DNA from 4 places in the Paraburkholderia sp. 22098 genome. Region 2 is predicted to be linked to each of the others. Evidence: riboswitches for the same ligand, from Rfam matches in the RefSeq annotation. Region 2 holds a riboswitch; each other region holds the start of a gene.
The links. Region 2 has a riboswitch for cobalamin ahead of cobA (uroporphyrinogen-III C-methyltransferase). Riboswitches for the same ligand answer to the same signal wherever they lie in the genome.
Positions count from the first base shown of each region.

Region 1: it holds a riboswitch for cobalamin, as region 2 does, so the genes downstream of both, ACTJLB_RS15910 (CbtB domain-containing protein) here and cobA (uroporphyrinogen-III C-methyltransferase) in region 2, are expected to answer to the same signal.
Region 3: it holds a riboswitch for cobalamin, as region 2 does, so the genes downstream of both, ACTJLB_RS11660 (TonB-dependent receptor domain-containing protein) here and cobA (uroporphyrinogen-III C-methyltransferase) in region 2, are expected to answer to the same signal.
Region 4: it holds a riboswitch for cobalamin, as region 2 does, so the genes downstream of both, ACTJLB_RS17835 (precorrin-3B synthase) here and cobA (uroporphyrinogen-III C-methyltransferase) in region 2, are expected to answer to the same signal.

Region 1 is NZ_JBQEPV010000006.1:430,923-438,523, reverse strand. Features, by position in the region: gene ACTJLB_RS15925 (FAS1-like dehydratase domain-containing protein) at 1-94, opposite strand, end outside; gene ACTJLB_RS15920 (2OG-Fe(II) oxygenase) at 340-1,167, shown strand; gene ACTJLB_RS15915 (CbtA family protein) at 1,319-2,113, opposite strand; gene ACTJLB_RS15910 (CbtB domain-containing protein) at 2,125-2,346, opposite strand; adenosylcobalamin (AdoCbl) riboswitch at 2,398-2,484, opposite strand; gene ACTJLB_RS15905 (histidine phosphatase family protein) at 2,563-3,153, shown strand; gene ACTJLB_RS15900 (ATPase domain-containing protein) at 3,348-4,865, shown strand; gene ACTJLB_RS15895 (ATP-binding protein) at 4,870-6,528, shown strand; gene ACTJLB_RS15890 (MarR family winged helix-turn-helix transcriptional regulator) at 6,609-7,154, shown strand; gene ACTJLB_RS15885 (FUSC family protein) at 7,161-7,601, shown strand, end outside.
Region 2 is NZ_JBQEPV010000011.1:4,256-11,856, forward strand. Features, by position in the region: gene cobN (cobaltochelatase subunit CobN) at 1-2,747, opposite strand, end outside; gene cobW (cobalamin biosynthesis protein CobW) at 2,754-3,857, opposite strand; cobalamin riboswitch at 4,015-4,295, opposite strand; cobalamin riboswitch at 4,365-4,609, shown strand; gene cobA (uroporphyrinogen-III C-methyltransferase) at 4,840-5,607, shown strand; gene ACTJLB_RS22550 (cobalamin biosynthesis protein) at 5,604-6,026, shown strand; gene cobO (cob(I)yrinic acid a,c-diamide adenosyltransferase) at 6,023-6,625, shown strand; gene ACTJLB_RS22560 (cobyrinate a,c-diamide synthase) at 6,628-7,601, shown strand, end outside.
Region 3 is NZ_JBQEPV010000004.1:536,353-543,953, reverse strand. Features, by position in the region: gene ACTJLB_RS11685 (SIMPL domain-containing protein) at 1-562, opposite strand, end outside; gene ACTJLB_RS11680 (EVE domain-containing protein) at 766-1,224, opposite strand; RNA gene ssrS (6S RNA) at 1,307-1,488, opposite strand; gene ACTJLB_RS11670 (cell division protein ZapA) at 1,651-1,965, opposite strand; gene ACTJLB_RS11665 (ATPase) at 1,962-2,318, opposite strand; cobalamin riboswitch at 2,536-2,816, shown strand; gene ACTJLB_RS11660 (TonB-dependent receptor domain-containing protein) at 2,909-4,825, shown strand; gene ACTJLB_RS11655 (FecCD family ABC transporter permease) at 4,853-5,911, shown strand; gene ACTJLB_RS11650 (ABC transporter ATP-binding protein) at 5,908-6,747, shown strand; gene cobT (nicotinate-nucleotide--dimethylbenzimidazole phosphoribosyltransferase) at 6,785-7,601, shown strand, end outside.
Region 4 is NZ_JBQEPV010000008.1:9,699-17,299, reverse strand. Features, by position in the region: gene ACTJLB_RS17855 (AAA family ATPase) at 1-888, shown strand, start outside; gene cobJ (precorrin-3B C(17)-methyltransferase) at 903-2,660, opposite strand; gene ACTJLB_RS17845 (precorrin-2 C(20)-methyltransferase) at 2,657-3,397, opposite strand; gene ACTJLB_RS17840 (precorrin-8X methylmutase) at 3,398-4,024, opposite strand; gene ACTJLB_RS17835 (precorrin-3B synthase) at 4,034-5,602, opposite strand; cobalamin riboswitch at 5,686-5,871, opposite strand; gene cbiE (precorrin-6y C5,15-methyltransferase (decarboxylating) subunit CbiE) at 5,957-7,216, shown strand; gene ACTJLB_RS17825 (cobalt-precorrin-5B (C(1))-methyltransferase) at 7,222-7,601, shown strand, end outside.

The sequences.
Region 1 (7,601 bases), on a different contig from region 2:
CGGCGAGAGCCGCGAGCGGAAACGCGGTAATGAGATCTTTGGCGACTCGCTCGGTGCCGAGCCAATCATCGAGTTTCTGGTGGTAATCCGACATGGACAAGCCTCCGGTGGAGCGACCAATTGACAGCACCTACTATGAACGACACGACGCGCTTCGCAAAGGTTATCGTTGGGCGGCGTCACTTTTTCCTGCTCGCAACTCACCGTTTTGCCGGACACATCGCCGGTTGATCCGTGCGCCTTCAACCTAGGGGAATTGCAGCGCAAGAGTCGGAGTGCGCGGCCTGAAAGACGCGCTTACACTCAATCATCGTTCGAAAATCGCTGAGGGAGACTCTGATGAATACGGTGGCGAAAAATGTCCGCGCCCAATCGCCGGAACAGGATCGAAAAACTGAATCGAAGCCGTTGCAGAGCCGCAATCATGCAAGTTCACTGACGGCGCGCATCGAGACGACTGATTGGTTTCACGTCGAAGAAGAACTGAACGGCTATGGCTGCGCGATGCTGCACGGGCTGCTTGACGCGCGCGAATGCGATGCCCTCACTGCGCTGTATCCCCGAGAGGACTTGTACCGCAGTCGCGTAGTGATGGCGCGGCATGGCTTCGGCCGTGGCGAATACAAGTATTTCTCGTATCCGTTGCCGCCGCTGATCGCACAGTTGCGCCGCGAGTTGTATCCGCATCTCGTGCCGGTGGCGAATCGTTGGAACGAGGTGATGGACATCGGCATCCGCTATCCGGGCGCACACACCGAGTTTATCGAACGCTGCCACGCTGCGGGCCAGACGCGCCCGACACCCCTAATGCTGCAGTACATGACCGACGACTATAACTGTCTGCATCAGGATCTTTACGGCGAGCACGTGTTTCCGCTACAGGTTGCAATTCTGCTGTCGGAACCCGGCGAGGATTTCACCGGCGGCGAATTCGTGATGACCGAGCAGCGTCCGCGAATGCAGTCACGCGCGGAAGTCGTGCCGCTGCGCAAGGGAGATGCCGTGGTGTTCGCGGTTCATCATCGGCCGGTGCAAGGCACGCGTGGTGTATATCGCGTGAATTTGCGGCACGGAGTGAGCCGTTTGAGATCGGGACAGAGGCATACGTTGGGAGTTATTTTTCATGATGCGATGGCGTCGTCGTCCGATGGCGTGGTCAATATGTAGTTGTTGAGCGTGCTCGCGATTGGCGGCGGTGACAGGGCCAAAAAATCACACCCGACAATTCCCAGCCCGTGTCATACCACCGCGCGCGCTCAACACCCACAGCCTTAACCACTCACGCAGCCAGCCGCTCAGCGCAAGCCGCCAGAAGACCTCAAGCCGACCGGGTCGCTGTGCGATTCCCGACACGCATGAACGCACTCCGCTCGACGATCGCGCCGAACAGCAGCCCGATCGTCGCCCACATGATCGCCTGCATGCCGAGTGCAGCCACACGGAATTTCCACAGCAGCGCCGCGGGAAAACCGGCCGGCGTTTCGTCGATCACGGGCATCGACATCTGCACCGCGGCAATGATGGCGATGAACACAAGTCCGGCCACGATCGAGCCGTTCCATGCGCCAAGTTTCATTGCCGCGCGGCGCCGGACCTTCAGCGAAAAAACCATCGCGGTCAGCGAGATGGCGATCATCAGAAAAAACAGGCCTGTGCGCGTTCCGATTGTCTCCGGGTCGCCGACCGCTGGCGGGTTCGCCGGATACTTGATGTTGGGAACGATCACCAGTGCGACGAAAGCGCCGAGGGCAAGCCACGCCGACAACGCACGCGCGCTCATCGCCCCCACTCGTCCGTACGCATAGGCAAACACCAGAGAGAACAGTCCGCCGAATGCCGCGCCGTAGGTCACTACGCCGGTCAGCAATCCCAATCCGGCTTGCGTATCGCGACTGACCAACTCCTGCTCATGCGCTTGCTCGTGCGCGTCCGCACCCGCAGCCGCACCGGCGTGCTCATGCTCATGCATTGCGCCGGCTCCGTCCCCGGCATTCTCTTCGAAGGCTATCGCCTGATTGACCTGCGGCTCGCCCGCCACTCGCGCAAACGCGAACGTGAGCAGCCCCGCGGCGATGCCTGCAAGCATCCCGCGCAACAACAACTTACCGACCATGTTCTGCTCCGTTAGTGGCAGGGAAAGCCGAGCAGATGGCGGCCGTCGTGCACGAACTCATGCACGTACATGCCAGGCACTAAAGACGTGGCGCCCTGTTCCGCACCGACGAAATACAGCGCGAGCAGCAGCAGCAATCCTCCGAACACGGCCCAAGGCAGCAGTTCACGCAACGGAATCGGCGTGGGCTGAATGGCGGGCTGGCCGGCGGAATCGAAAACAGCTTCAGTCATGATGGACATCTCCTGGGGTAGCGCGCCCCGTAGTCGATTGCAGAGGAATGATGCGAAGCTCAGGTCTGGCTTTCGGCTTGTGATGCCGATTACAGTGGCGCGACCGCGCCGGGCTTTCACCGGCTTCCGCGCTTCGCAGTGCGGCTATTCTACGCGCTAAACTTCCGCGCCAGCTATCACACAGCGACACGAGCGCATATTGACGGGAACTCAAAAATGAACCTGCGGCTGTTACTGGTCAGCCATGCGCCAACCGCGGCCATGCGCGCGGGCCGCTTTCCCGCCGACGATCCGCTCGACGCTCGCGGCCTCGGCGAGGCGCAAGCAGCGCGAGTGCGCCTGTCGTTTGCCGACAATGCAAGCGCATTCGTCAGCCCCGCCGCCTGCGCGCGCGAAACGGCCTTGGCGCTCGGCCTCGCTGCGAAGGTGGACACCGCGCTTTCGGATGTCGACTACGGCACGTGGCGCGGCCAACGCCTCAACGATCTTGCCGCGCACGCGCCAGACGCACTGGCAGCCTGGACGCACGACCCCGACGCCGCCCCTCACGGCGGCGAATCGTTCAGCCAGGTGGTGAAGCGGATCGGCGAATGGCTCGACGCAATAGACGTCGCGCCGGATGGCGCGTCGCACGCCGTCCACGATGTGGTCGCCGTGACGCATGCGCCGCTGGTCCGCGCGGCGATCGTCCATGTGTTGGGCACATCGCCAGCGGTGTTTTCGTGCATTGAAATCCCACCGCTCGCGGTCGTCGAACTGCAGCGCTCGCAACGACGGGGCTGGACATGGCGGCCGACGTCGTCGTGACCTTGCCGGAACAACCAAGGCTTATTCGTCCGATACCGACAGCCGCGCCGCCCACACGAACTGACACGGCGCTGATCACGCTTTCCGCCGCCGCACACGCGCCAACCACGGTCTTTTCGCAATAGGCATGCAACTTGCATTCTGGCGATACCGGCTGACGGACCAGGCCAATTATTCGATGCTATAACCACGCTATGTCAAAAGACGCTGCCACTCACAAGCCTACCCGCCTTTGCTCAGGAATCGAGGGAATCGATAACATCCTGGGAGGCGGCCTCACCCCACACCGCATGTACCTGGTGGAGGGCGCGCCGGGAACGGGTAAAACCACCCTGGCGTTGCAATTTTTACTTCAGGGCGCTGAGGAAGGCCAGGCAGGTCTGTACATTACGCTCTCCGAGACTCGTTCGGAGCTCATCTCGGTAGCTGACAGCCACGGCTGGGATTTGAGCCAGTTCCATATCCTGGAACTGGTCTCCGACGAAGGTCTGGATCCGCAATTCGAGCAGACGGTGCTGCATCCGGCTGAGGTCGAACTCGGCGAAACGGTGCGAAACGTCATCCAGCAGGTCGACGAGATCAAGCCTGTGCGGATCGTGCTCGACAGTCTGTCCGAGTTGCGCCTGCTTTCGCAGAACGCACTGCGCTACCGGCGGCAAATCCTCGCGTTGAAACGCTATTTCGCCACGCGCGCATGCACGGTCTTGCTGCTCGACGACAATACGTCCGACCCGGGCGACGTGCAATTGCACAGCATCGCTCACGGCGTGATCGCGCTCGACAACGTCGTGCACGACTACGGCGGCAATCGCCGGCGCTTGCGCATTGCCAAGATGCGCGGCATCAAGTTCCGCGAGGGATACCACGACTTCACGCTCGACACCGGCGGCATCCATGTCTATCCGCGCCTCGTCGCGGCCGAACATCACGCCAAATTCGATACACATGTGGTGAGCACGGGCACTGGAGGCCTCGACGCGCTGCTGGGCGGCGGACTGATACCCGGCACCAACGCGCTCCTGATCGGCCCTTCGGGTGTCGGCAAGACCACCACCGTGGTTTCGTGCCTGATTGCGGCTCTCGAACGTGGCGAACGCTGTGTCTACTATGTCTTCGACGAAACGCTGGTCACCCTTGTCGCGCGTTGCGCGACGGTCGGCATGAATCTGCAGCCCTATGTGGACAACGGACTATTGACGCTGCGTCAGATCGATCCCGCCGAGATCTCGCCCGGCGAGTTCGCGAGCGACGTTCGCACCTCCGTCGAGAAAAGAGGCGTGAAATATGTGGCGATCGACAGTCTCAACGCTTACCTGCAAGCAATGCCCGGTGAGCGCTATCTGCTGTTGCAGATGCACGAACTGCTCGGGTATCTGAACCAGCAAGGCGTCATGACGATGCTCGTGCTGGGACAGCACGGGATTATCGGCGAGGTTCAGAGCGATATCGATATCAGCTACCTGAGCGACGTCGTCATTCTGTTCCGCTATTTCGAACACCACGGCGAAGTGCTGACCGCTGTGACGGCGGTAAAGAGCCGCGCTAACGCCCATGAACGCTCGATCCGCCAGTTCCGGCTCACGAGCCGCGGCGTCGAAGTGGGTGAAGCGCTGCGCGACTTCGAAGGCGTGCTTTCGGGCTTGCCGTCTTATCGCGGCACCACGGCGCTACTTGGCTCGACGGAGCGTGTCATCGACACGTCGCGGCAGTAACGTCATGGAGCAACGGGTCCTGATTCTCGCGCCTTTTGGCCGCGACGCCGATGTTATTGCCGAGGTCCTGCACAAGGATCAACGTCTATGCGTGCCGTGCCGCGACGCGGACGCCCTCACCGAGGCGCTCGACGCCGGCGCGGGTAGCGCGCTCATCGCTGAAGAAGCGCTCGCCGGCGAGCATGCAACGCGTCTATTCCGTTGGCTGGAGCAGCAGCCGGCGTGGTCCGACTTTCCGTTCATTCTGCTTGCGGCCACGCGCGTGGGGCATCGCTCTGCGCGCGGGATCGAAGTGCTGGAGCGCCTGGGCAACGTGGTCGTGCTGGAACGTCCGCTGAACTCCGAGACGCTGCGCCGCGCGGTGGCCTCGGCGCTGCGCGCCCGTGCGCGGCAATATGAATCGCGCCGCCATCTGGCTGAGCGGATCGAAGCGCAGGAAGCGCTGGTGCAACTGAACGACTCGCTCGAAGGCCGCATCGCCGAACGTACGCATGAGCTCGCTTCAGCCAACAACCGGCTGATGATGGAAATTCACGAGCGCGCGAAAGTGCAGGCCGTGCTCGTTCAATCGCAGAAGATGGAAGCGCTCGGGCAACTCACCGGCGGCATCGCACACGACTTCAACAATCTGCTGAACGTCATCATGGTCAACTCGGAACTGATCTCCCGGGTGAGCAGTGACGAGCGCATTCGCGGCATGGCGGCCACGGTCAAGCGCGCAACCGAACGCGGCGCGAAACTGACCGGCCAGTTGCTGACGTTCTCGCGCAATAGCAACCTCGATCTGAAGGCCGTCGACGTCGTCGCGTTGCTGCAAGGCATGCGCGACATCATCACCGTGTCGCTGGGATCGGGTATCAGCTACAGCAACGACTTCGAAAGCGACGAGATGTGGACGCAGGCCGACGCCAATCAGCTGGAACTGGCCGTGCTCAACCTCGCGATCAACGCGCGCGACGCAATGCCCGGCGGCGGCCAGCTCAGTGTCCGCGTGAAGCAGCGCACAGCGCCCGATCAGACGCTTGCCGAAGGCCGCTATGTCGTGATCGAAGTCACCGATACCGGCTCGGGCATACCGCCCGACATCGTGTCGCGCGTGTTCGATCCATTCTTCACGACGAAGCCGATCGGCAAAGGGACGGGACTGGGCCTCAGCCAGGTGTACGGCATCGCGCGGCAAGCCGGCGGCACCGCGAGACTCTTCAGCGAAGAAGGCGCCGGTACGACGGTCGAGGTGTGGTTGCCGCTACGCGACCCCGTCGCGCCGCAGGCTGCGGAGGCGTCCAATATCGAAGCGAACGCCGTGGGCGAAAAGCGCGTGCTGGTGATCGAAGACGACAGCGAAGTACGCGCCATGCTCGTCGAGTCGCTGAAAATGCTCGGCTACCACGTGACGGAAGCCGCTGACGGGCGAGCCGGACTCAACCGACTGCGGGACGACAACCCCGACCTGCTGATGGTCGACTTCGCGATGCCGGGCATGAACGGCATCGACGTGATCGCCGAGGCGCGCAAGATGCGCAGCGATTTGCCGGTGATTCTCGCAACCGGTTATGCCGACATCGACATCTCCGGTCTTGCGGTAGAACGCTGCACGGTACTGCGCAAACCTTTTCAGCTCGACGATCTCGCGAGGACGATCAGACTCGGACTGGTCGCGTGAAGCTCGTGCGTCGCCATGCGCCGCTAAAAATTCCAATTCGATAGTTTGCTAACGATTGTTTTGGAAATACAATACCGGCCATGACGAATCTCGACGCCTTACGCCGCAAAGTGAGCAGCACACTCGTGATCGCTGCCAGAAAGTGGCGGCGCACGAGTCATGGCGTGCTGTCCGCGTTCAACGTCTCCGAGGCCTGCGCCACGCCGCTGTTCACCGCGAGCCGGCTCGGCGAGGCGGTTCGTCAGGTCACGCTGGCCGATTACATCGGCATCGAAGGACCATCGCTCGTGCGCCTTCTGGACCAACTGTGTGCCGCGGGCCTGATGCGTCGCGACGAAGATCCCGAAGACCGCCGCGCTAAAACGGTGGTGCTGACAAAAGCGGGCCGCGCGGTGACCGAGAAAATGGAAGAAGAACTGGTCACACTGCGCGCGCAGGCGCTCAAAGGCGTTTCACGCAGCGACCTCGAAGCAACCTTGCGCGTGCTTGCCGCGTTCACAGCCGATTCCGCGGAAGAGTCCGAAAGCGCCAGTGCCACGAAGTCGACGCGGTCCACGAGCCCGGCCAAAAATACAGGCCGCCCCAGCCGCACAACTGCGCCACGCAACGTCAACAGATCGGCGTAACGCGTCATGATCTACCCCTCCGTTCGCGACTGGCTGTTCTCGGTCAAGACGTTTGCCGCCGCGATGATCGCGCTGTACATCGGCCTGGCGCTCCAGTTGCCGCGGCCCTACTGGGCAATGGCGACCGTCTATATCGTGTCGAATCCGTTCGTCGGCGCAACGCGTTCCAAGGCAATCTATCGCGCGCTCGGCACCGCGCTCGGCGCGTCGGCGGCTGTACTGCTCGTGCCGCCCTTCGTCGAATCTCCGTATCTGTTCAGCGTGATTCTCGCGCTATGGGTCGGCACGCTGCTCTATCTCGCCGTATCGGACCGGACTGCGCGCAGCTACGTGTTCCTGCTCGCGAGCTATACGATGCCGATCATCGCGCTGCCCGCGGTCACGAATCCGGCCGGCGTGTTCGATCTTGCCGTTAGCCGCACAGAAGAGATCACTCTCGGCATCGTG
Region 2 (7,601 bases):
ACGGACAGACCGATCGCACGCGGGTAATCGCCGTGCTCCTGCAAATGCCGCTCGATCAACTGCTGCGCCGACTTGAGCCCGAGCGACCAGGCCGCTTGCGTTGGGACCGCACGCGTGTCGACCGAATAGAAATTTCGGCCGGTCGGCAGTACATCGGGTCTGCCACGCGATGGCGAACCGCTCGGCCCCGGCGGCACGAATCGCCCTTCGAGACCGCGCCTGAGATGCGTCATCTCCTGCGTACCGCATGCGTCGAGCCGCGGCAGCACGTCGTTGCGCAAGCGCTCGATCACGCGTCCTGCCTGCGGCAGCGGCGCCTTCGCCAATGCGCTCGACGTATCTGTATCCGTATGCGCTTGCGGCTCGCATAGGCTCCGCAGCATTTCCGCTGCGAACAGTTCCAGACGCTCGCGCGTATCGCCGCAATGCCGCCAGGGCGCATCGCTGACCTGTTGCAGAATGTCAGGACGCGGGCCTGTCCAGGCCGTGGACCAATCCACCGATAGCGGGTCGAAGAAGTGATCGATCTGCAGATCGCGCGCCAACGCATCGATCAACCCTGCGTTGCCACCTTGCCCATCGCCGACGGGAAAGCGCGCTAACGCAAGCAGCGTATCGCGTCGTTGCACTGCTTGCGGCGATTGGCCGAACGTATGCAAACCATCGCGAATCTGCGCTTCTTTCAACTCACACAGCCACGCATCGACGCGCGTGAGCAACACATCTTCGTCGTCTTCACCCTTCGGCTCGGACAGGCTCAATTCTTCATGCAGCTTATGTTCGACGATAGTCGCGAGGATCGTGCGCCGTAACAGCTTCGAGCGGCGCGGGTCGATCATCAGCGCTTCATAGTATTCGTCGACCTGGCGCTCGAGGTCCTGCAACGGGCCGTAACTTTCGGCGCGCGTGAGCGGCGGCATCAGATGATCGACGATCACAGCTTGCGCGCGGCGCTTGGCCTGACTGCCCTCGCCCGGATCGTTGACGATGAACGGATACAGATGCGGCATGGGCCCGAGAATCAGATCCGGCCAGCACGTATCGCTCAACGCAACACTCTTGCCGGGCAGCCATTCGAGGTTGCCATGCTTGCCGACATGCACGACCGCGTCGATGCCGAACTGATGACGCAGCCAGAAATAGAACGCGAGATACGCATGCGGCGGCACGAGTTCGGCGTCGTGATAGCTCGCGTAATCGCCCTGCTCGCGCGAACGCGACGGCTGAATGCCGACGAACACGTGGCCGCAACGCCAACCCGCAATCATGAAACGGCCGCGCCGCACGCTCGGGTCGTGCTCTGGCGAGCCCCAGCGCGCATTCAGCGCATTGCGCGCTTCGGCGGGCAGCGCGTTGAAATGGGTGAGGTAATCGGCCAGCGCAAAGCTTTGCAAAGCGGGCCGCAGATCGCGCACCACGGGATCGTTCGTCACGCCCTCGGTCAGCTTCTGCAACAGCGCGTCGCCGTTATCGGGCACGGCTGCCACGCGATAACCTTCGTCGCGCAACATCGACAGAATGCCGACCACCGACGCCGGCGTATCCAGTCCGACGCCATTCCCAATGCGACCCTCGCTCATCGGATAGTTGGCGAGAATCAGCGCGAGTTTCTTGTCCGCGTTGTCGAGCGAGCGCAGGCGGCACCAGCGGCGGCTCAACCCGGCAATAAAATTCACGCGTTCGTGATCGGGCTGATAACGCACCACGTCGACTTCCGTATGCGGACAGCGATACGCGAGTCCCTTGAAACTGATCGCGCGCGTGATGATGCGCCCGTCCACTTCGGGCAGCGCGATATGCATGGCGATGTCGCGCGAATTCAGGCCCTGATTGTCCTTGAGCCAGTCCTCGCGGTTGCCGCCGCTCAGAATCACCTGAAGCACAGGCGCGTCGCCGGCGAGCGCGAGCGGTTCGGGATCATCGATCGCGGACGCGGCGAACGCAGTCGTGTTGAGTACGAGCGCCGCGTTATGTTGCGCGCACAACGACTGTACGACTTCGCGACTCATCGCGTCTTTCAACGACGTAATCGCGATTGGCAGCGGGTTCACGCCTTGTGCGTCGAGCGCTTCGATCAGCGCGTCGAACACCGCTGTGTTGGCCGCCTGAAGATGCGCCTTGTAGAACAGTATCGCCGCGACGGGCGCATCGTGCCGCCAGCGCGCTTGCCAGTCGGCGATTGTCGGCGTGTCGCGTTGTGGATGGTAAAGCGACGCGGCCGGCAACGCGCGGGGCGGCCCAGGCTCGTGTCCCCAACCGAGCGCGCGATACGCGATGCAGCGCAGAAACGCCTCCGCATTCTGGGGACCGCCTTCCCGCAAATAACGCCACAACTGATGGCACAGATCCGCGTCCGCGGTGCTGCGCGCAAGCAGATTGGGATCTTCCTGCAGATCGCCCGAAAACATCGCGAGCGTTTGCTGTTTGCGCTCCGCTAGCGCGACGACCTGTTCGATACCGTACGGCCAATACGCTTCGCCGCCAAGATGATCGACTACGACGACGCGCGCGTGTTGCAGCACATCTTCGACGTAGAAATCCACCGACGCCGGTTGCCGCAGATACGTCACGTTCGCGAGGCGCACGCTCGGAAAGCCGTCGCCGAGACGAGGAAACACGCTTGCCAGCAGCGACAACGTGGTGTCCGCAGAACTGAGCACGACGATATCCGCAGGCCGCTGATCGATACGGATCACGCCTTGCGTATCGTCGACGAAACCGCCCGGCGTGGTGCGCAGCAGATGCATGTGCGCTTACGCCTGTTGCGCTGCGACGCCCGGCACCTGGGCGTTCGACACGCCCAGCGCCGCGTCGAACGCGCGCTGCAGCGCGGCTTGATCGAGGTCTTCACCGATCAGCACGAAGCGGCTTTCGCCCGCCTCGCCGGGTTGCCAGCGCCGATCGAAATAGCTGTCGAAGCGCCGGCCCACGCCCTGAATCACGAGACGCATTGCAGCGCCCGGCAACGCCGCGAAACCCTTTACACGGTAGATCGTGTTGCTCTGAACAAGCGCTTGCAGTGCGGCGATTACCGCGTCACGCGACAGCACGTTTGCATGCACCACTACCGAATCGAATTCATCGTGGTGATGATCCGCATCGTCCGCCGAGCCGTGATGGTCGTGGCGCAAGTGAATCGTTTCTTCCGATGCGGCTTCGAGCCCGAACAGCGTGTGCAGATCGAGCTGCCCCATGTGCGCGCGCACGACCTTCACTTGCGGCGGAATCTCCTCGCGGATCACGGCTTCGACCGCGTTCTGACGAGCCTCATCGAGCAGATCTGTTTTGTTCAGAATCACCAGATCGGCTGAAGCCAACTGATCTTCGAACAATTCGTGCAGCGGCGATTCATGATCCAGATTCGGATCGGCTTTGCGCTGCGCGTCGACAGCGAGCGGGTTTTCCGCGAACTGGCCGCTCGCGGCAGCGGGGCCGTCGACCACGGTAATCACCGCATCGACGGTGAAACTGTTTTTGATCTGCGGCCAGTTGAACGCCTGTACGAGAGGCTTCGGCAACGCGAGACCCGATGTCTCGATCAGCACGTGGTCGATCTGCTCACGGCGCTCGACGAGCTTTTCCATCACCGGAAAAAACTCCTCCTGCACGGTGCAGCAGAGGCACCCGTTCGCGAGTTCATACAATTGCCCTTCCGTTTCGACACCGTTCTCGTCGCAACCGATGCCGCAACCCTTCAGGATTTCGCCGTCGATACCGAGTTCGCCGAACTCGTTGACGATCACCGCGATGCGCTTGCCGCCTGCGTGCTGAAGAATGTGCCGCAACAGAGTGGTCTTGCCGCTGCCGAGAAAGCCCGTGACGATGGTGACGGGGATCTTGCGCATTTGAGTTTGCATCGTGAGGTCCATCCCAGTAGTTGCAGGCGCCGGCCGGCGTAGTCCGCACGCATGAGGTCCAGCGCGTGCCTCGGGCATGAACGACGGCCTTGCTACAACAGGAAAAACGCAGAAAACGGGTGTGAGGGCATGAGCGCAGCGCCGCATCCCCGCGACGTTCGCCCTTCGTGTTCCGGCCGGTATCCGGGCTGGCGAAAGCGCCGCTTCCCCTTCCCGGACGAGTGATTTCTCGCCCAGTGGTGATATGCCCACGCGGCCTTGCGCGTGGACACCGAAGCCGGCACTGCGACACCACGCAAACCGCCGTGACGTCACTTTTCGCTTACCGTTGCGGGGGCAGCACAGGTTGACCCAAACCGTGACAGGCGGGCGCCCTGTTTCCCGTTTAACTGCATGCGCACGAGCGCGCACACGAGCACCAGAAGTGCGTGCGAGTTTAGGCCGACCGTCTGGCGCCGTCAAGGAAACGCGGGCCCGGCGCGCTTATCGCACGGGCTTCTCGTGTGCTATCGTATGCGCGCGTTTGGTGCCCGCACATGCATTCGCGTGTGCAGTTAAACGGGAAACAGGCAGCGCTCCCGCGCTCAACCTGTGCTGTCCCCGCAACGGTAAGCGACCTGCGGTGCAATGTTCATGCTGCGCCGCGCATGCGTTTTCGATGCCACTGTCCGATACATTCGAACGAATGCGGGCGGGAAGGCAAAGCGCGTGAGGCCGCCAGCCCGGATACCGGCCAGATGCGGAGGCGGCCGTGCGTTTCTCGACGTCACGCCGCCGGCAGCCGGAATCCGCGAGGGACGGATGTGAAGGCGCTGAAGCACGGCGAGGCAGCCGGGTTCGCACCCGCGCGTGCCGTCGTGCGTGAAGACACCGCTTGAATGACTTCGATCTCCAATCACCTGGGCCCGTTCGCGCGCCGCACTGCATGGCGCATGCCGGCGGGGCGCGCAACGTCGTTGCCGTGCACGGTTAGCGAGGCGCGATGACACGCGCGTGGCTGATCGGCGCAGGGCCCGGCGACGTCGAACTGATGACGTTGAAGGCAACGCGCGCCCTCGCACAAGCCGACGTGATACTCGTCGACGATCTCGTGAATCCTGACGTGCTGCAATTTGCGCGCGCCGACGCGTCCATTGTTTACGTCGGCAAACGCGGCGGTCATCCGTCGACGCCGCAAGAAGGCATCGTCGCGCAAATGCTCGAGCATCTGCATGCTGGGCGCAGCGTCGCGCGACTCAAGGGCGGCGATCCGTTCGTATTCGGCAGAGGCGGCGAAGAGCAGCAGGCGCTGCATGCGGCCGGAATCGAGGTAGAGATCGTCAGCGGGATCACAGCCGGAATCGCGGCGCCCGCAGCTATCGGCATTCCGGTTACACACCGCGATCACGCGCAAGGCGTGATATTCGTGACCGGCCACGGCGCGGGCAGCAGCGAGCCGGATTGGGGGGCGCTCGCCGCCACTCACATGACCCTCGTCATCTACATGGGCATGCGGCGGCTGAACGATATCGTCAGCGCATTGCTCGCAGCCGGCATGCGCGCCGACACGCCGTGTGCGGCGATCGAATCGGCTACGCGTCCCGAGCAACGCCATGCGCTTTCGAGGCTTGGCGAATTCGCCGATGCCGTCGCGCGCGCGGGACTCGGCTCGCCTGCGATCGTGGTGATAGGCGGCGTGGCGTCGCTCGCGCTCGCGCGTGCCGCCGCGGCAAGCTCATCAGATGCGGCATCTTCGCCGGACGCGAAATGAAAACGCTTAGCGTGGGCATCGGTTGCCGCCTGCATACATCGGCGGACGAGATCGAAACGGCGGTGCGCGCCGCGCTCGGTTCGCACACGTTCGAACAGATTGCAACGGTAGCCTCTATTGAAACGAAAGCCGACGAGCCGGGCCTGCTGGAGTTCTGCGCGCGTCACGGGTTCGCGCTGCAAGTGTTCAACCGCGAGCAGATCCTCGCGATAGATGTGCACGAACCGTCGGCTGCCGCGCGCGAGCATCTCGGCGTGGACGGCGTATGCGAACCGTGCGCGTTGCTTGCGGTGGCCGCCGGTTGCACCGCACATCTGATCGCCCGCAAAACCGTTTACGCTGGTGTCACCGTGGCGATCGCATCGACCGCACCAGCGCCAGCACACAGTGTCACCACCATCCAACAGGACCTTCCATGAAGACCGATCCCGAATCGCATCAACGCATGACCGAACGCCGGCGTGAAGGCCACGAAAAGAAGCAGGCCAACGCGACCGTCGAAAAGGGCCTGCTGATCGTCAACACCGGCACCGGCAAGGGCAAGACAACCGCCGCTTTCGGCATGGCCGTGCGTGTGCTCGGCCACGGCATGCGGCTTGGCGTCGTGCAGTTCATCAAGGGCGCCCTGCATACGTCGGAGCGCGACTTCCTCGGCGCTATTGCCAACTGTGACTTCGTGACGATGGGCGACGGCTACACCTGGAACACGCAGAACCGCGACGCCGACATGGCCACCGCACGCAAAGGTTGGGATGAAGCACGCAGGATGATTGAAAGCGGCGACTATCAGATGGTCATCCTCGACGAACTGAACACCGTGCTCAAGTACGAATATCTGCCGCTCGACGAAGTGCTGTCCGTCATCAACGCGCGTCCGGCGATGCTGCATGTGGTCGTGACCGGCCGCCACGCGCCCGATGCGCTGATCGAAGCGGCCGACCTCGTCACCGAAATGCGCATCGTCAAGCATCCGTACCGCGAGCAAGGCGTCAAGGCGCAGCGCGGCGTGGAGTTCTGAACGTGTCCGCCTGCCCTGCGCTCTTTGTCAGCGCGCCCGCGTCGGGTCAAGGCAAGACCACGATCACCGCGGGCCTCGCGCGCTACCATCGGCGACTGGGGCGGCGTGTGCGCGTGTTCAAGACCGGGCCCGACTTTCTCGATCCGATGATCCTTGCCCGCGCAAGCGGCGCGCCCGTGCTGTCGCTGGATCTGTGGATGGTCGGCAAAGATGCCTGCCGCAATCTTCTCGCGCAGGCAGCGGACGAAACCGATCTGATCCTGATCGAAGGTGTGATGGGCCTCTTCGACGGCACGCCGAGCAGCGCCGATCTGGCGACCGAGTTCGGTGTGCCGGTACTCGCGGTGATTTCGGCGAAGGCGATGGCGCAAACCTTCGGCGCGGTCGCGTTCGGCCTCGCGAATTTCCGGCCTCAGGTCCCGTTTCATGGCGTGCTCGCGAACCGCGTCGGTTCCTCGCGTCACGCGCAGATGCTCGAAGAGGCGTTGCCGGCGACTCTGCGCTGGTGCGGGCACATTACCGCCAGCGACGAAATCGAATTGCCCGATCGCCACCTCGGCTTGCATCAGGCCGCGGAAATCGACGATCTCGACGCGCGTCTGGATCGCGCCGCCGATGCGCTCAGTCATACAGCGCTGGCCGGGCTGCCGCCCGCGGTGGAGTTTGGCGCGGCTACGCCACAAGTGCTTCCCCACCTTCTGCACAACAAAAAAATCGCCATCGCGCGCGATGCCGCGTTTTCGTTCATCTACCCGGCCAATGTCGCGCTGCTCGAAGCGCTCGGCGCCCACGTTCACTACTTTTCGCCGCTCGCTGACGAAGCGCCGCCCTCCGACACCGATGCGCTGTATCTGCCCGGCGGATATCCCGAACTGCACGCCGCGGCGCTCGCCGCGAATGCCCGCAGCGCCGCGGCGATCCGCGCACATGCGGCGGCCGGCAAACCGCTCGTCGCTGAATGCGGCGGCATGCTTTA
Region 3 (7,601 bases), on a different contig from region 2:
AATAACCGCTGTAGCCGAACGCCTGCGCGGACGAAGCCGCCTGCTCACGGAACGATTTGATTGCATCGCCAGTCAGCTTTTGTTCAGCAGCGCGCTGCGCCGCGGGCGACAGCGAGAACTGCACATTGCCGACCTGCATGATGGGCGCCATTTGCCCAGCAAGCTTCGACGCCGCGGCGAAGTCGTGCGACTCAAGCACGACCTCCGTGCGGCCGCGCCATGCGGAGATACGGCCATCGCGATCGGTAGACGGATAAATGGAGAACGAACCTGTGCGTGCGGTCACGCCACTCACGCCTTTGGCTTTTTGCAATGCCGAATCGGCACGCTGGTTCAGCGTTGAAGTAAGAGCCGACGGATCGCTCGCTTCCTGCTCGTAAAAGAGCGTGATTTCGACGACGTCTTGAGGCACTTCCGCGCTGGCCTGCGCGTTGAGCGACAGCACGCCGGCCGGTTGATAGGGCGCGACGCTCTGCGCGCGTGCCATAGCGGGCGTGAGCACGAGGGCTGCAGGCGCGGCGCAGACGAGCGCGAAAGCGAGTGCACGTGCGGTGTTTTTCATCTGTGTGGAACTCCTTGCTTGAACAGGATTGCGCACGATCCGGCAGGCGCGATGCAACGGCACGGCGCTGTGTGCGCCGTTGGTAGTCCGTTTGCAAGTGCGTTAGGCGCTTGTAACCTGAGCTTGGTTCCCCAATTTCACGGTGCGATGAGCAGCGGTGAGCGACATCGTTCGTGGCGCCGTTGCAGCAAGCATCGGCGAACTCAGGCGAGTCGCTTCGTGATGAAGCGCCACTCGGCTTCGGTGACCGGCGTGATGGACAGACGGTTGCCTCTCGCCAGCACGCGCATGTCTTTCAGCTCGTCGTGCTCGCGCAATGCGGCGAGCGGAATCAACGGAATCTTCTTCTTGAAGACCACGTCGACGAGCAGCCAGCGCGGCGCTTCCTGCGACGACTTAGGATCGTAGTAAGGACTCTTCTTGTCGAACTGAGTCGGGTCCGGGTAAGCGGTAGACGCTACCTCGGCGATCCCGGCGATGCCAGGCTCGGGACAACTCGAGTGATAGAACAGCACGCCGTCGCCGACCAGCATCGCGTCGCGCATGAAGTTGCGCGCCTGATAGTTGCGCACGCCGGTCCACGGCAACGTACGGTGCGGTGCGTTGGCAAGATGGTCGATGCTTGCTTCGTCCGGTTCGGACTTCATTAGCCAGTAGCGCATGAATCGAAAGGAACGTTAAGGTTGGAAAAGCCGGAGCCCAAACAAAAACGGCACCGGACAGTAGTCCGATGCCGTTCCAAATAAGGTCCCCGCCTTGGCCGCTAGGCCGGCATCCTGAACCGGGGGTTCAGAATTGGTCGCAGTTAGCAGCACTTCGGGTACATCAGACAGAGTGACGCGCACGCCCGTGCTACAAATTTCCGCAACCGTGCACATGGCATTGGTTCAAGGAATATATGACCTTGGCGAACCAGGCAGGGAAGCTAAACCGATGAAGCTAAAACCATTCAGGTGAAACGTTTGCCGAGTGTGCTCGTGCATGCTCTCACGCGCTTTGCTCAGCTGCTACGTGTGCCACCTGGTTGAATCTGCAGCCGACCCGAAGACCGGCCACTTCTACTTCCAGACACGTTGCAAACCTGCTGCTTACTGCATGGTGTACTGCTCGATCACAGTACCCAGTTGTTCGTTCATTTGATGCATTGTACGCCTGATTTCTTCAGCGGGAAATGCTTCTCCGTGACGCACGCTCGATTGCAGCTTAAGCAGTTCCGATGCCAGCGACAGCGCGGCCATGACAGCAATACGATCCGTGCCGCGCACGTTGCTGTTGTTGCGGATCTTCGACATTTCGGCGTCGACTCGTGCGACTGCTTCAAGCAGCGCGCCTTCCGTTTCCGGCGAGCAGGCGAGACGATAGGGCACGCCGAGAATCGATACTTCGATCTGCTTGGTGGTCATGCATTTTCTCCATGGCGAGTGGCGTCGCTCTCCGCTTCGACTTCATGCTGAGCGGGCTCGAGCAGATCGAGCTGGTTGTCCGGCTCGTTGTGCCCGCGAGCGCGCGGCAATTTTTCGAGGATCGCATTGAGCCGCACTTGAGCGTCGTCGATCTTGGCCGACAGCGCGTCGCGCTCCGCTTGCAGTGCATCGCGTTCCTCGCGAACCATGGCAAGTTCCGTGCGCGTGGCTTCTGCCTCGGCGCGCGACTGGGCGAGCTGCTCTTCAAGCGCAACTCGCGCTTCGTTGTGGCGCTGGCTGATCGCTATCAGCTTGCCGATATTCTGTGAGAGTGTTTCGAGTTCGGTGAGCATGTGCTGCGTCCTCTAAAGACCTCGCATTTTAGCGCGGAATGCCGCACGTTCCGACATTTGTCTCGTTTCGAGACGTAACAACACCGCTTTATGCAGGCTTTTTTCGACTGAAGATGAAAAAGTACTCGTGTGTCACAGATCGCGTCGGACAATACTCTGCTCCTGTCCGAATGATCGCTGTCGTGACCCGCATTCTTGACTGGCCCCGAGGCCGCTCATACACTGGCCGCACTCTGGTGCCCGCGCGCGCAATTCATTGCGCGTGCAGTTAAACGGGAAGCAGGGCGCGCCGTTCACCTGAACGCGCGAACCTGCGCTGCCCCCGCAACGGTAAGCGACCGCATTCGCTTTGCACTTCGTGCTTTGCAGTTCGCGTTTGCAGTTCGATCCCCATCGCGTGTTCCAGTTCAACATGCGAGTGTGCCACTGCGCGTCACGCGTGGGAAGGCGGGATCGAGCGTCGTCAGCCCGGATACCGGCCAGAGGGAGAGGCGCGCGCCCGCGAAATGAAGTCAAAAGCGCTCGCGCCTCGTTACGCGACGGCCTGCGGGGAAGCGGGCCGCGCACGCCATCCACGGGAAACTTCACTCATGCTGTCCCCTATCGCCCGCGCGGCGCTGCTCGCGTTTGCAGGGCTGCCGCAGCTCGCGCATGCGCAAGCCGCCGACAGTTCGCCTGCGCCGTCGGTTGCAGTCGCACCGGTCGCTACGAGCGCTGTATCCGTCGCCATCGCCGAATCATCACCTGCTGTTTTGTCGCCCGTCGTCGTCACCGCCGAGCGCGGACCTCAAGCGCTCGCCGACACGATTCCGCAAACGTCGCTATTCGATCAGCAGGACATTGCCGATACCACCGCAACCGATCTGCCGGGTCTGCTGCAACTCGCGCCCGGCGCGCAGATCTCGCGCACAGGTGGCCCCGGTTCGACAGCAAGCCTGTATCTGCGCGGCGCGTCGTCGACGCAATCGCTGATTCTCATCGACGGTGTGCGCGTCGATTCCGTGAGTCTCGGCACCGCGCAAATCGCGCAGATTCCGCTCGATCAGGTCGACCACGTCGAAGTAGTGAACGGCAACGTGTCGGCCTTGTATGGCTCGGGCGCGATCGGAGGCGTGGTCCAGGTGTTCACGAAAGACGGCGGCAATCATCCGCCGCGTTTCAATTTTTCCGTGGGCTACGGCAGCTACCACACGCAGACACAACAGGTAGGCGCGAACGGCGCGTTGGATATGGACGGCCGCACGACCTTCAACATCTCGCTCGCGCGTTCGAAGGACGACGGTTTTTCCGCGCTCAATCCTCGTGAGGCGCCGAATGCGAACCCCAATGCGAACGGCTATCTGAACGAGAGCATCTCCGCTTCGCTGCGCCATAAGTTCACCGACAACTGGGACGCGGGCGTCCGCTATCTGCAGTCGAACGGCAACAACAGCTACGACAATGCGTACGGCGAGCCGACCGATCTGAACAATCTGTACACGAAAGTGCGTCAGTTGTCCGCCTTCGCTAACGGCAAGCTAACCGACTGGTGGACCACGCACTTCATCGTTGCGCAAGGCGACGACCGCAGCGTGTCGAACACCAACGGTCTGTATAACGGCCGCTTCGACACCGACAATCGACAGTACACCTGGCAAAACGATTTCGCGCTGGCCGCGCAGCAGAAACTGCAGGTCGGCTACGAGCATCTGGACCAGAGTCTCGACTCCGATACGTTTGCCGCGCCCACTCGTCATGTCGACTCGGGCTTCGCCGGTTATACGGCACGCTTCGGGCGCAACCAGATACAGGCTAACCTGCGGCGCGACCAGTACTCCGATTTCGGCGGAGCGAACAGTTACTATCTCGGCTATGGCTTCGACATCACGTCGCGCTGGAAGCTAAGCGCAAGCTATTCCAGTTCGTTTCGCGCGCCGAGCTTCGACGATCTGTACTATCCGCTGAGCGGGAATCCGTCCATCCAGCCGGAGCGCAGTCATTCGATCGAAGCAGCGTTGCAGTACGCATCCAATGCGCTCGGTGTGATGCGTTTGAGTGCTTTCCAGACGCGTTATTCGAATCTGATCGACTATGAGCAGGTGACGCCGGGGATCTATCTGGCCGAAAACGTGGGCCATGCAAAAGTGCAAGGACTCGAAGGATCGTGGAGCGGCCATGTAGGTAAGACCGACGTGCGCGCGTCGGTGACGCTGCAAAACCCGGTCGACCTCGACAATGATACCGACCTCGTGCGGCGAGCGCGGCGTTTCGCGTCGCTGACGGTGAATCGCAGTATCGCAGGATGGCGCGTGGGCGGTGAGTGGATCGTGAGCGGTCCGCGCGAAGACAGCAGCGGCAAGCTCGGCGGCTACGGTGTCGTCAACCTGGCTGCCCGCTACAACGTCACGAAGGCATGGTACGTGGCCGCGCAAATCCAGAATGTGTTCAACAAGGACTATGAAACGGCCTACTCGTATAACTCGCCGCGGCGCGGTGCCTATGTCACGGTCGGCTGGCAGCAGCAGTGATGCCAGCGCCGTGCTGGGAACGCGCCGATGAGCCGTCATGAAGGTTCGATGCCCGCCACGCTTCACGCGATGACTGCGAAGCGCGCCGCCGCGATCTGGCTCGTGCTTGCTGTCGCTGCGCTTGCCGTATTGATGGCGTCGCTCGCATTGGGCAGTGTGTCGCTCGCGCCCGCGCGCGTGATCGAGGCGCTTTCGCCGCTGCATGCGGGCGCGTCTGACGCAAACTCCGCCGATCTCGCCGGCGAGATCGTGCGCACGCTGCGTTTGCCTCGCGCGCTGGCCGGTTTTGCTTGCGGCGCATTGCTCGCATTGGCTGGCGCGCTGCTGCAGGTGTTGTTGCGCAATCCGCTCGCTGAGCCATATGTATTAGGCGTATCGGGCGGCGCCGCAACTTTCGCGCTCGTCGCAATGATCGCCGGTTGCGCGTGGTGGCTCGTCGATGCGTCGGCATTCGCGGGCGCATTCGTGTCCATTCTCCTCGTGCTCGGCCTTGCACGTCGCGAGTTGTGGCGCGGCGAACCGCAGGACACGTCGCCGCGCCTGCTTCTGACTGGCGCCGTTATCGCGGCAGGCTGGGGCGCGCTCATTACCTTGCTGCTCAATCTTGCGCCGGACAATCGTTTGCGCGGCATGTTGTTCTGGCTGACCGGCGACCTCAATGGCAATGCGCTGCCGTGGACCGCGCTCGTCGCGCTGGTCGTCGTGCTGATTGCCATCGTGCCCGTTGCGCCGCGCCTGAATGTACTGTTGCGAGGCGACGCTGCCGCGCAGGCGTTGGGCGTTGCGGTCATGCCGTTGCGGTTGCGCGTGTATCTTGCGGCCTCGCTCGCCGCCGCAGCGGCTGTGACGACGGCGGGCACCATCGGCTTTGTCGGACTCGTGGTGCCGCATATGTTACGGCTCGCGTTCGGCAACGACCAACGTATGCTGCTGCCCGCCGCGGCTCTCGGCGGCGGGGTGGCGGTAATGGGCGCCGATCTGATCGCGCGCCTTGTGATCGCGCCGGCGCAACTGCCGGTCGGCGTGATCACGTCGATTATCGGCGTGCCGGTGTTTCTCTGGATGCTGCTGCGCGCCCGCCGATGATGCCCACTAACAACCTCTCGCAGCCCACGCTCAGCGCGCAACGCGTGAGCTTGCGTGCGGGCGCGCGCACGTTGCTCGATGCGTTCACGCATACGTTTTATCCGGGCGAGATCTGGTGCGTGGCCGGTCCGAACGGTGCCGGCAAGACGACACTCTTATCCACGCTCGCGGGTTTGCGTGAACCCTCGGCTGGCCACGTGGAACTCGACGGTGTGCGTATGTCCGCCTGGCACACGCGGCAACTCGCGCAGCGCCGCGCGTTAATGCCGCAAAGCGCGCCCGACGCATTCAGCGCGAGCGTGCTCGACATCGTGATGCTGAACCGCTTTCCGCATTTGACCGGCTGGGGTTGGGAGGGCGAGGGTGACCGCGAGGCCGCGCGTGCCGCGCTGGACTTGCTGGGGCTCACCGCACTAGCCGCGCGAGACGTGCTGTCGCTTTCCGGCGGCGAACGTCAGCGCGTGGCGCTCGCAGCGGTGCTGTGTCAGCAAGCGCCGCTCCTTCTGCTCGACGAACCTTTATCGCATCTGGACTTGCATCATCAGATCGAGTGCCTGGAAGCGCTCAGCGAATGGACGCGTGAGTCGGCGCGGACCCTGCTGTTTTCCTGTCACGACCTGAACCTCGCGCGCCGGTTCGCGACGCACGCGCTGCTGCTCGACGGTGAGGGCGCCGTCTACGCGGGGCGCGTGCACGAGGTACTGACGCCCGCGTTGACGAGCCGCGTATTCGGCTATCCGTTGATCCTGATTCGCGACGGCGAGCACGAGGCGCTCATTCCTGCGCCGCGCTCGCGTCACGAATCTGCTTCGAACCATGACACGTCGTCAAGCTAACGCTCAGAACCAAACATCTTTTATCTTCACGAAACTCATGACCTCTTCGCCACGCTTGTCCGGATTGCCCCAGGTAGAACCGCTCGAACAGACGTTAGGCAGCGAGCTTCAACACGTCATCGACACTAAGACGAAGCCGCCCGGCAGTCTCGGCCGGCTCGAAACGCTCGCGCGTCAGATGGGCCTGATTCAGTGCACTACGCATCCGGCTGTCCAGCGCCCCGCGCTGATCGTGTTCGCGGGCGACCACGGCATTGCGGCCGAAGGCGTCAGCCCGTATCCGCAAGCGGTGACCGCGCAAATGGTCGCGAATTTTCTCGCGGGCGGCGCGGCAGTCAATGCATTAAGCCGGGTCGCGGGCATCGAGCTCGAAGTGGTCAATGCGGGTATCGCGACGCCGTTGCCGCGCACCGATGGCCTTGTCGACATTCCAGTCGGCGCGGGCACGCGCAACTTTGCGCACGAACCTGCGATGACGCACGAGCAGGCGCTCACCGCGATGCAAGCCGGCGCGGCGCGCGTGCGGCATCACGCTGCGCTCGGCAGCAACGTGATCGGCTTCGGCGAAATGGGCATTGCCAACACATCGGCGGCGGCGTGTCTGATGAGCCGCATCTGCGGCGTGCCGATCGACGAATGCGTGGGCCGCGGCACCGGTCTGGACGACGCCGGGCTCGCAAAGAAGCGCAGCGTGCTTGCGGCGGCGCTCGCGCATCACGACGCATCCACGGCTCCTCTCGATGTGCTCGCAACCTTCGGTGGCTTCGAAATCGCGATGATGGCCGGCGCCTATCTTGCCGCCGCGCAAGCGCGCATGACGATTCTGGTCGACGGCTTCATCGCCAGTTCAGCGC
Region 4 (7,601 bases), on a different contig from region 2:
AGTGCCCGCAAGATACTGAACGAGGCAACCGAGAAGCGTTCCACCGGCATTGCGACGGCTGAGTCGCTCGCGCTCCAATTGCAGCGCAAGGAAGCGCAACTGAGCGCCCCGGCGTTCTGCCGCAACCGCGCACAGTGGCAGGCGAAGATTGTCGAACAACGCGTGCAGGTCGAGGCGCTGACGAAGCAACGCGAAGCGCGGGCGCGCGAACTCGAAGCCGTGCGTCTGGACGACCCGGCGGCCGAGGCGAAGCGCTATCGCGCGTCGGCGGAACTTGCGCGTCAGGACCAGCACGAGCGGCAGGTCAGCATCGCGCGTTTGCGCAGCCAGCTGGAGACCGTGGGCGCGTCAGGGCTCGGCGAGCGTCTTGCAGCGCTCGACGCAAAAGTGGAGCAGGCCACCCGCCGCAAAGAGGAGCTGAGCTTGCGCGCCGGCGCGTTGAGTCTGCTCGACGAAGTGCTCGTCGCGGAACGCGATGCGGCGGTCGCCCAATTGCGTGCGCCGTTAACGGAACGGCTCGGCCACTATCTGAAGCGGATCTTTCCGCAGTCGACCATCGCGCTCGGCGACGATCTGAGTCCCGCGACGCTCGATCGTTTTGGCCGCGCAGACACGCTCGAAGCGCTGAGCTTCGGCACGCGCGAGCAACTCGGCATTCTCACGCGGCTCGCGTATGCCGATCTGCTGAAGGCGTCCGGCCGGCCGACGTTGCTGATGCTCGACGATGCGGCCGTGCATACCGACGCCGCACGGCGGGATGCGATCAAGCGGGCGCTGATCGACGCTGCCACGCGGCATCAGATTCTGGTGTTCACCTGCCATCCGGAACTGTGGGACGACCTGGGCGTGAGGCAGCGCGCGATCGACGATATGAAGGCCGCGGCGTAACTATCCGTCGGGGCTTACTCGTACCAGCGCGGCGTGTAGACCCACTGCGCGCCCTTGGTGAAGCGGCGCGTGGTGGAGGAGCCCACGATCAGCATTGTGCGCATATCGACAGCCGCTGAGCGCAGTTCGCCTAAGGTCACCGTGCGCAGCGTTGCGCCCGGCCTGCCAATGTCGCGGCCGAGCACGACCTGCGTATGCGCCGCCCGATATTCACGAACGATATCGAGCGCCTTATCGAGTTGCCACGGACGCGCGCGCGAAATCGGGTTGTAGAACGCCATGACGAGGTCCGCTTGCGCGGCATGTCGCAAGCGTTTTTCGATGATGCTCCAGGGCTTCAGGTTATCCGACAGCGACAGCATGCAGAAGTCATGGCCGAGCGGCGCGCCGGCTTGCGCGGCGGTAGCCATCGCCGCCGATACACCCGGCACGATGCTGAGCTCGACAGCGGCCCACGCGCTGTCCTCAGAGGCGTCGAGCGCTTCGAGCACGGCCGCGGCCATCGCGAACACGCCGGGGTCGCCGGACGACACCATCACCACTGACCGTCCCGCGCTCGCGAGTTCGAACGCATGGCGCGCGCGCTGCATTTCCTCGCGATTATCGGTGCCGTGCACGCGTTGGCCGGCGCGCAGCGGGCCGGCCATTTTCACGTACGTCTCATAGCCGAGAATATCGGTGGCCTGGTCGAGCGCCTTACGCGCCGCGGGCACCATCAGTTCCGCGCTGCCGGGGCCGAGGCCGATCACCGTCAGCCGGCCGCGCGCCCGTCCTATCGTGTCGGGATCGACCGCGAGCGGCGATAGAGCGAGGGCGATGCCTTGCACATGATCGTCGTACAACGTTTCGTATGGAATGCGCAGGGCGGCGCGTAAAAGGCTGGCCGGTGATTCGCCGATTGCTGCGTCGCAATCCGTAAAACGCAGCGGCACGTTCAGCAGCGCGGCCGCTTCGGCAAGCGCCGGTTCTGCCATGTGTTCCGATGAGCCAAGCAACGCGGCAAGCGAAAGAGACGCGAGGCCGTGCGCTTCGAGTGAGCTGCGCACACGAGCCGCGATTTCGGCGGCGGGGTTCTTGTCCGCAGTTGATGTCGCGGCGCTGTTCGCCTGTGCGGGCGTTGAAGCGACAGCCTCAAGCGTCACCGCTGCGACCACACTGCGAGGGTGAATCACAAGCTCGTCGTCGCGTCCATTCCACGCGCGAGGCGTGATGCGAATCGCCAGCCGCGCGGATGGCGAGCGCGGCAGTTGTGCATCGTCGAGCCACGGCGCGTCGCCCTCGATACGCGTGCTTTCGCCCGCGAGCAGGTCCGACACGAAACGCTTACCCTGGCCGATATCGGCAAGCGCATAACCATCCGGTGGATTGAGCACACAGGTGCCGAACCGCAACTCGCCACTCGTGGTGATTGCAGGCGATATGGCAAGTGCGGCGGCAATCTCGCGCGCCATCACGTTGACGCCGGCGAGGCCGCCGAGCAACGGCACGACGGCGCTGCCGTCTTCGGCAACGGCGAGCACCGGCGGCTCGGCGCCCTTGTTCGACAGCAGCGGCGCCACGCAGCGAATCACGATGCCGGCCGCGCACAGCGCGACAATCGGCGTGCCTCGTGCATACAGGTCGCGCAGATGCGGGCTCAGTTCGGCGTACGCGACGTCGGCTTCAACGCGGCCTTGCAGCGCATGCACCTGCGAATCCGCATACAGCGTTTGGATGCGCCGCGCGGTATCCAGCGCGCCTGCGCCGAGAATGACGATGGCGGGCGGCATCATCCTTGCCATTTTTCCCCCGGCACGACGAGCAGCGAGAAATACGGCGACGCCATCGGGTCCACTTCAGCGAGCGGGACGATACGCTGGTTGCCCATCGTCGCCCGCTCGACGTACAGCGCGCGGTGCGCGAGTCCGAGTTCGCCGAGCACGCGCCGCACCTTGTCGAAATTGCGCCCGAGTTTCATCACGACAGCGGCGTCCGCATCCGCAAGACGGCGGCGCAGTTCGTCTTCCGGCAGCACGCCCGAGAGCACCGACAGGCTCTGGTTGCGATACACGAGCGGCGCACCGAGCACGGCCGCGCCGCCGAGCATCGAGCAGACGCCCGGCACCACTTCGCTCTCGTAGCGCGCCGCGAGCCGGTCGTGCAGATACATGTACGAGCCGTAGAAGAACGGATCGCCTTCGCAGATCACGGCGACGTCGCGCCCCGCATCAAGATGTGCCCCGACTATGTCGGCCGCAGTGTCGTAGAAGTCGGCAATGATCGCTTCATACGACAGTGGCGGCTCTAGCGCTTCGGTCGTGACGGGATACACGAGCGGCAGTTGCTGCTGCGTGTCGTGCAAATGCGCCTCGATGATGCTGAACGCGTTGCCCTTCTTGCCCTTTGCGACAAAGTAGGCGACCACGGCCGCTGCCTTGAGCAGACGCAGTGCCTTTAGCGTGATGAGTTCCGGATCTCCTGGACCGACACCGAGTCCATATAGACGCCCTGCACGTTGTTGCGCCGTCATTTATTCGATCTCCGTTGCGAGCGCGTTGACAGCGGCCGCAGCCATCGCGCTGCCGCCGCGCCGGCCATGCACGACGACATACGGCACGCCACGGCTATTCTCTGCGAGCATCGCTTTCGATTCCGCCGCGCCGACAAAGCCGACCGGAAAGCCCAGAATCAGCGCGGGCTTCGGCGCACCGGCGTCGAGCATATCGAGCAGATGGAAGAGGGCAGTCGGCGCATTGCCGATCACGACGACGCTGCCGCCCAGATGCGGGCGCCACAATTCGAGCGCGGCGGCGGAACGCGTATTGCCGAGTTCGCGGGCGAGTGCAGGCACTCGTTCATGGGTGAGCGTGCAGATCACGTCGTTGTTCACCGGCAACCGCGCGCGCGTGATGCCTTGCGCCACCATGCCGGCGTCGCAGAGAATCGGCGCGCCTTGCGCGAGCGCCGTGCGGCCTGCTGTGCCGGCATGTTCGGAGAACGCGAGATCGTCGATCACATCGACCATCCCGCACGCGTGGATCACGCGCACCGCGAGTTTTTCGAGGTCGGCAGGAATGCGCGACAGGTCGGCTTCGGCGCGGATCGTCGCGAAAGACTGGCGATAGATCTCCTGACCGTCGCGAATGTAATCAAGCATCGGTGTCACTCATGTGTCGCTTCGAACAAGGCGCGCGATCGTGTCGGCGGCCTGTTCGACTGTCAGTTGGCGCGCGACGCATCGACCGAAGCCGGGGCCCTGGTCGCGTCGAAAAAGGTCGTACATGCCGGGCGCCGCGGCGAGCATCGTAAACGGCGCGCAATGCGCGGCAGCACATGAGCGCGGGCATCCGCTCAAATGCACGTCGACGCCGGCGGGCAGGCGCTTCGCGAGATCCAATGCGTCGGCTTTGGTATCCGCGAGGCTTTTCGCGCAGCCAGTGGAACCGGCGCACGCGATCAGGTGTGTGATGGCTTCGGCGCAATCGCATGCGAGGCCCAGCGCGTTCAGCGCGGCAAGCACAACGGGCACTGAGAGCGTCCGGATATCGGGCAGCAGCACGCTTTGCCACGGCGTGATGCGCAGCGTGCCGTCGCCATGTTGTTGCGCGAGCGCGGCGAGGCCGTGCAGCGTGGTCGCATCGATACGGCCGAGCGGCGGTTGACCGCCGGCATGCCATGTATCCGCGGCGCGTTGCGCATGTGCGCCGAGGCGCAGCGAGGCATCGGCAGTGGTGCTGCGACGCCAGCCGGCGAGCGTCGCGTCGCGTGTCAATGGAAAATCCATGTAGGTTTGCGCCTGCTGCAATATTGCGTCCGCCGAATGCGTGTCGAGCAGATGACGCATACGCGTGGCGTCGGCAGCGGCAAGATCTAGAAACGTATGCAGCAGCGCGCGCACGAGCGCCGGAACTTGCGACGGCAGCACCGAGGCCAGCGCGCCTGTCGCATCCGCATGCGATCTTTCGGACGAGTTCGCAGCGTTGCCTGATGACGATGGTGACTTCCCGCCGATGTGCGTGTTTGCGCTCGCGTTTGCATCCACGGTCGGGCAGCCTGCGAGCCCGAACACGAAGCGCGCCGCACCGGCCGAATCTTGTGCTGCCGCGAGCCACACGTCATGCGGGTGGTCCACTCTCGCGAGCCGCTCGCCGCCGTCGAGCAACAACGCGAATTTCGGCGATAGCGCCGCAAAACGCGGTTCACTTTGCAATAGCGTGAGAAGGGCGGTGCACAGAGGTCTGGTGTCGAACAGTGCGCACGGGTCGCGTCCGGCAGCGGGGCTGATCATGACGTTGCGCACGTCGTCAGCGGCGGCGGCATCGAGGGCGTGCGCTTTTCGATCGTGACCGTGATCGCGATCGTGACGGTGATCGTCTTCGGCGGAATCGGTCGGCGCTCTATCGCCCATTCTTTCAGAGCCGCTTGCAGCGCCCGGTCCGAGCCCCGCATCAATCAGCTTGGCGACCAGCGCACCTTCATGTCCGGCCCGAACACCGCGCAATTGCAGATTCGCGCGATTCGTCAGTTCGATCACACCCGCCGTATGCTGCGCGCTCGCGTTGGCGATCGCCTCGGCCTGAGCCGCGCTCAATTCGCCGCCTGGCAGCTTGATCCGGCAAATCCCGCCGTCGCGCGCCGCCACGATCCGCAGCAGGCCCGGACACGCCGAGGGCCGCAGCGCAGATGCCGCGTCGGGCAAGACAGTGGAGGGCGAAGCTGGATTCAAGACGGACACCGGGTTAGCGTCGCGCGACGGCCCGAGCAAGCGGTCAAAACGGCATTGCTGCGGCATCGGTACACCCCGCCCGATGTTGGCTGGCACGAACAGTCTGGCCGGCAGGTCTCCTGGCTGGCAGGTCGTCGTCCGCCGCGGCCTTCCCGGTTTAACCAGTGGCGCCAAGCGCAGGCGGACTCGCTGCATACAGTTGCGGGGGCAGCCACAGCGGCAATCTTCCCGCTGTGTTCCCTGTTAGGCCCCGAAGGGCACCGGCGGCTGTATTATGCCTTTTTTCGGATAGCACAACGAGGCTGGACGCTTTGACCGGCGTGGCGCAGTGCATTGTTTGAGATACAAAATGAGGAAGGGTGCATGTCGGCGTGGCTGACGGTAGTGGGCATTGGCGACGACGGCTTCGCCGGTTTGGGGCGGCCCGCACGGCGTGCGTTGCTCGAGGCGTCGGTGATTTACGGCGGCGAACGTCATCTGTCGATGTTGCCCGCGCGGCTGGCCGCGCGGCGCGCCGAGTGGCCGCGCCCATTCGATCTCGCGCCGCTTCTGGCCGAGCGCGGCGGCCCCGTTTGCGTGCTGGCGAGCGGCGATCCGATGCTGTTCGGCGTCGGCGCGACGCTGGCTCGACAGTTGCCGCCCAGCGAACTGCGCGTGTTGCCCGCGCCGTCATCGTTATCGCTCGCGGCGGCGCGCCTCGGCTGGCCGTTGCAGGATGTGGCCACGGTGTCGGTGGTTGGGCGGCCGTTGCCCACGCTGAACGCTTATTTGCATGACCGCGCGCGCGTGTTCGTGCTCAGCGCGGACGGGCGCACACCCGCCGCGCTTGCCGACCTGCTGAGCGCGCGAGGTTTCGGCGCAACGCGGATGACCGTGTTCGAACACCTTGGCGGCGACGATGAGCGGCGCATCGACGGCCGTGCGGATCAATGGTCCCCGGGCGATGTCGCCGCGCTGAACCTGGTCGCGCTCGAATGCCGCGCCACCGAAGGCGCGCCGCGCCTGCCGCTCACCTGCGGCCTGCCCGACGACGCGTTCCGTCACGACGGCCAGCTCACCAAACGCGATGTGCGAGCGATCACGCTCGCGCGACTCGCACCGACGCCCGGCGAATTGTTGTGGGACGTGGGTGCGGGCAGCGGCTCGATCGGCATCGAGTGGATGCGCGCGCATCCGACTTGCCGGGCGATCGCCATCGAAGGGCACGCTGAGCGTCAGCGCTTCATCGAGCACAATCGCGATGCGTTGGGCGTGCCGGGCTTGCAACTCGTAGCGGCCCGCGCGCCGCAAGCGCTCGAAGGGTTGGCCGCGCCGCATGCGGTGTTTATCGGCGGCGGCGTGACGGTGCCCGGCGTGCTCGAAGCGTGCTGGGACAATTTGCGCGACGGCGGCCGGCTGGTCGCGAACGCGGTCACGCTGCAAGGCGAGGCGGCGCTCGCCGCATGGCGTGACAAACATGGCGGCACGCTCACGCGAATTGCGCTTGCGGACGCTCAGCCGCTCGGTGGCTTCGATACGTGGCGGCAAGCGCTGCCGATCACCTTGTACGATGTGGTGAAGCGTTGCGCTGCCGATGGTGTCCATAGTGTTGCCGATAACACCAACGCTGCTTCATCGGCGTGACGCTCATGCGCGACGAAACGCCTGAACAACCCGCACCGCTGCGCAGCGGCTACACGACCGGCAGTTGTGCAACCGCCACGTCGCTGGCGGCCGCGCGTCTGCTGCTCGCGGGTGTGGTCAGCGAGGTGGCCGAAATCGTGTTGCCCAAGGGCCAGCATGTGCCGATGCCGCTCGTCTTCTGCCGGTTGACCGATGACGGCGCCGAAGCGGGCACGATCAAGGATGCCGGCGACGATCCCGATGTCACGCACGGCGCCGTGGTGTTCGCGCGCGTGCGTCTGGTCCCTGAGCCAGGTGTGGTGTTCCGCGCCGGGCCGGGCGTGGGCACGGTGACGCGTGCGGGGTTGACGCTCGCCGTCGGCGAACCGGCGATCAACCCGGTGCC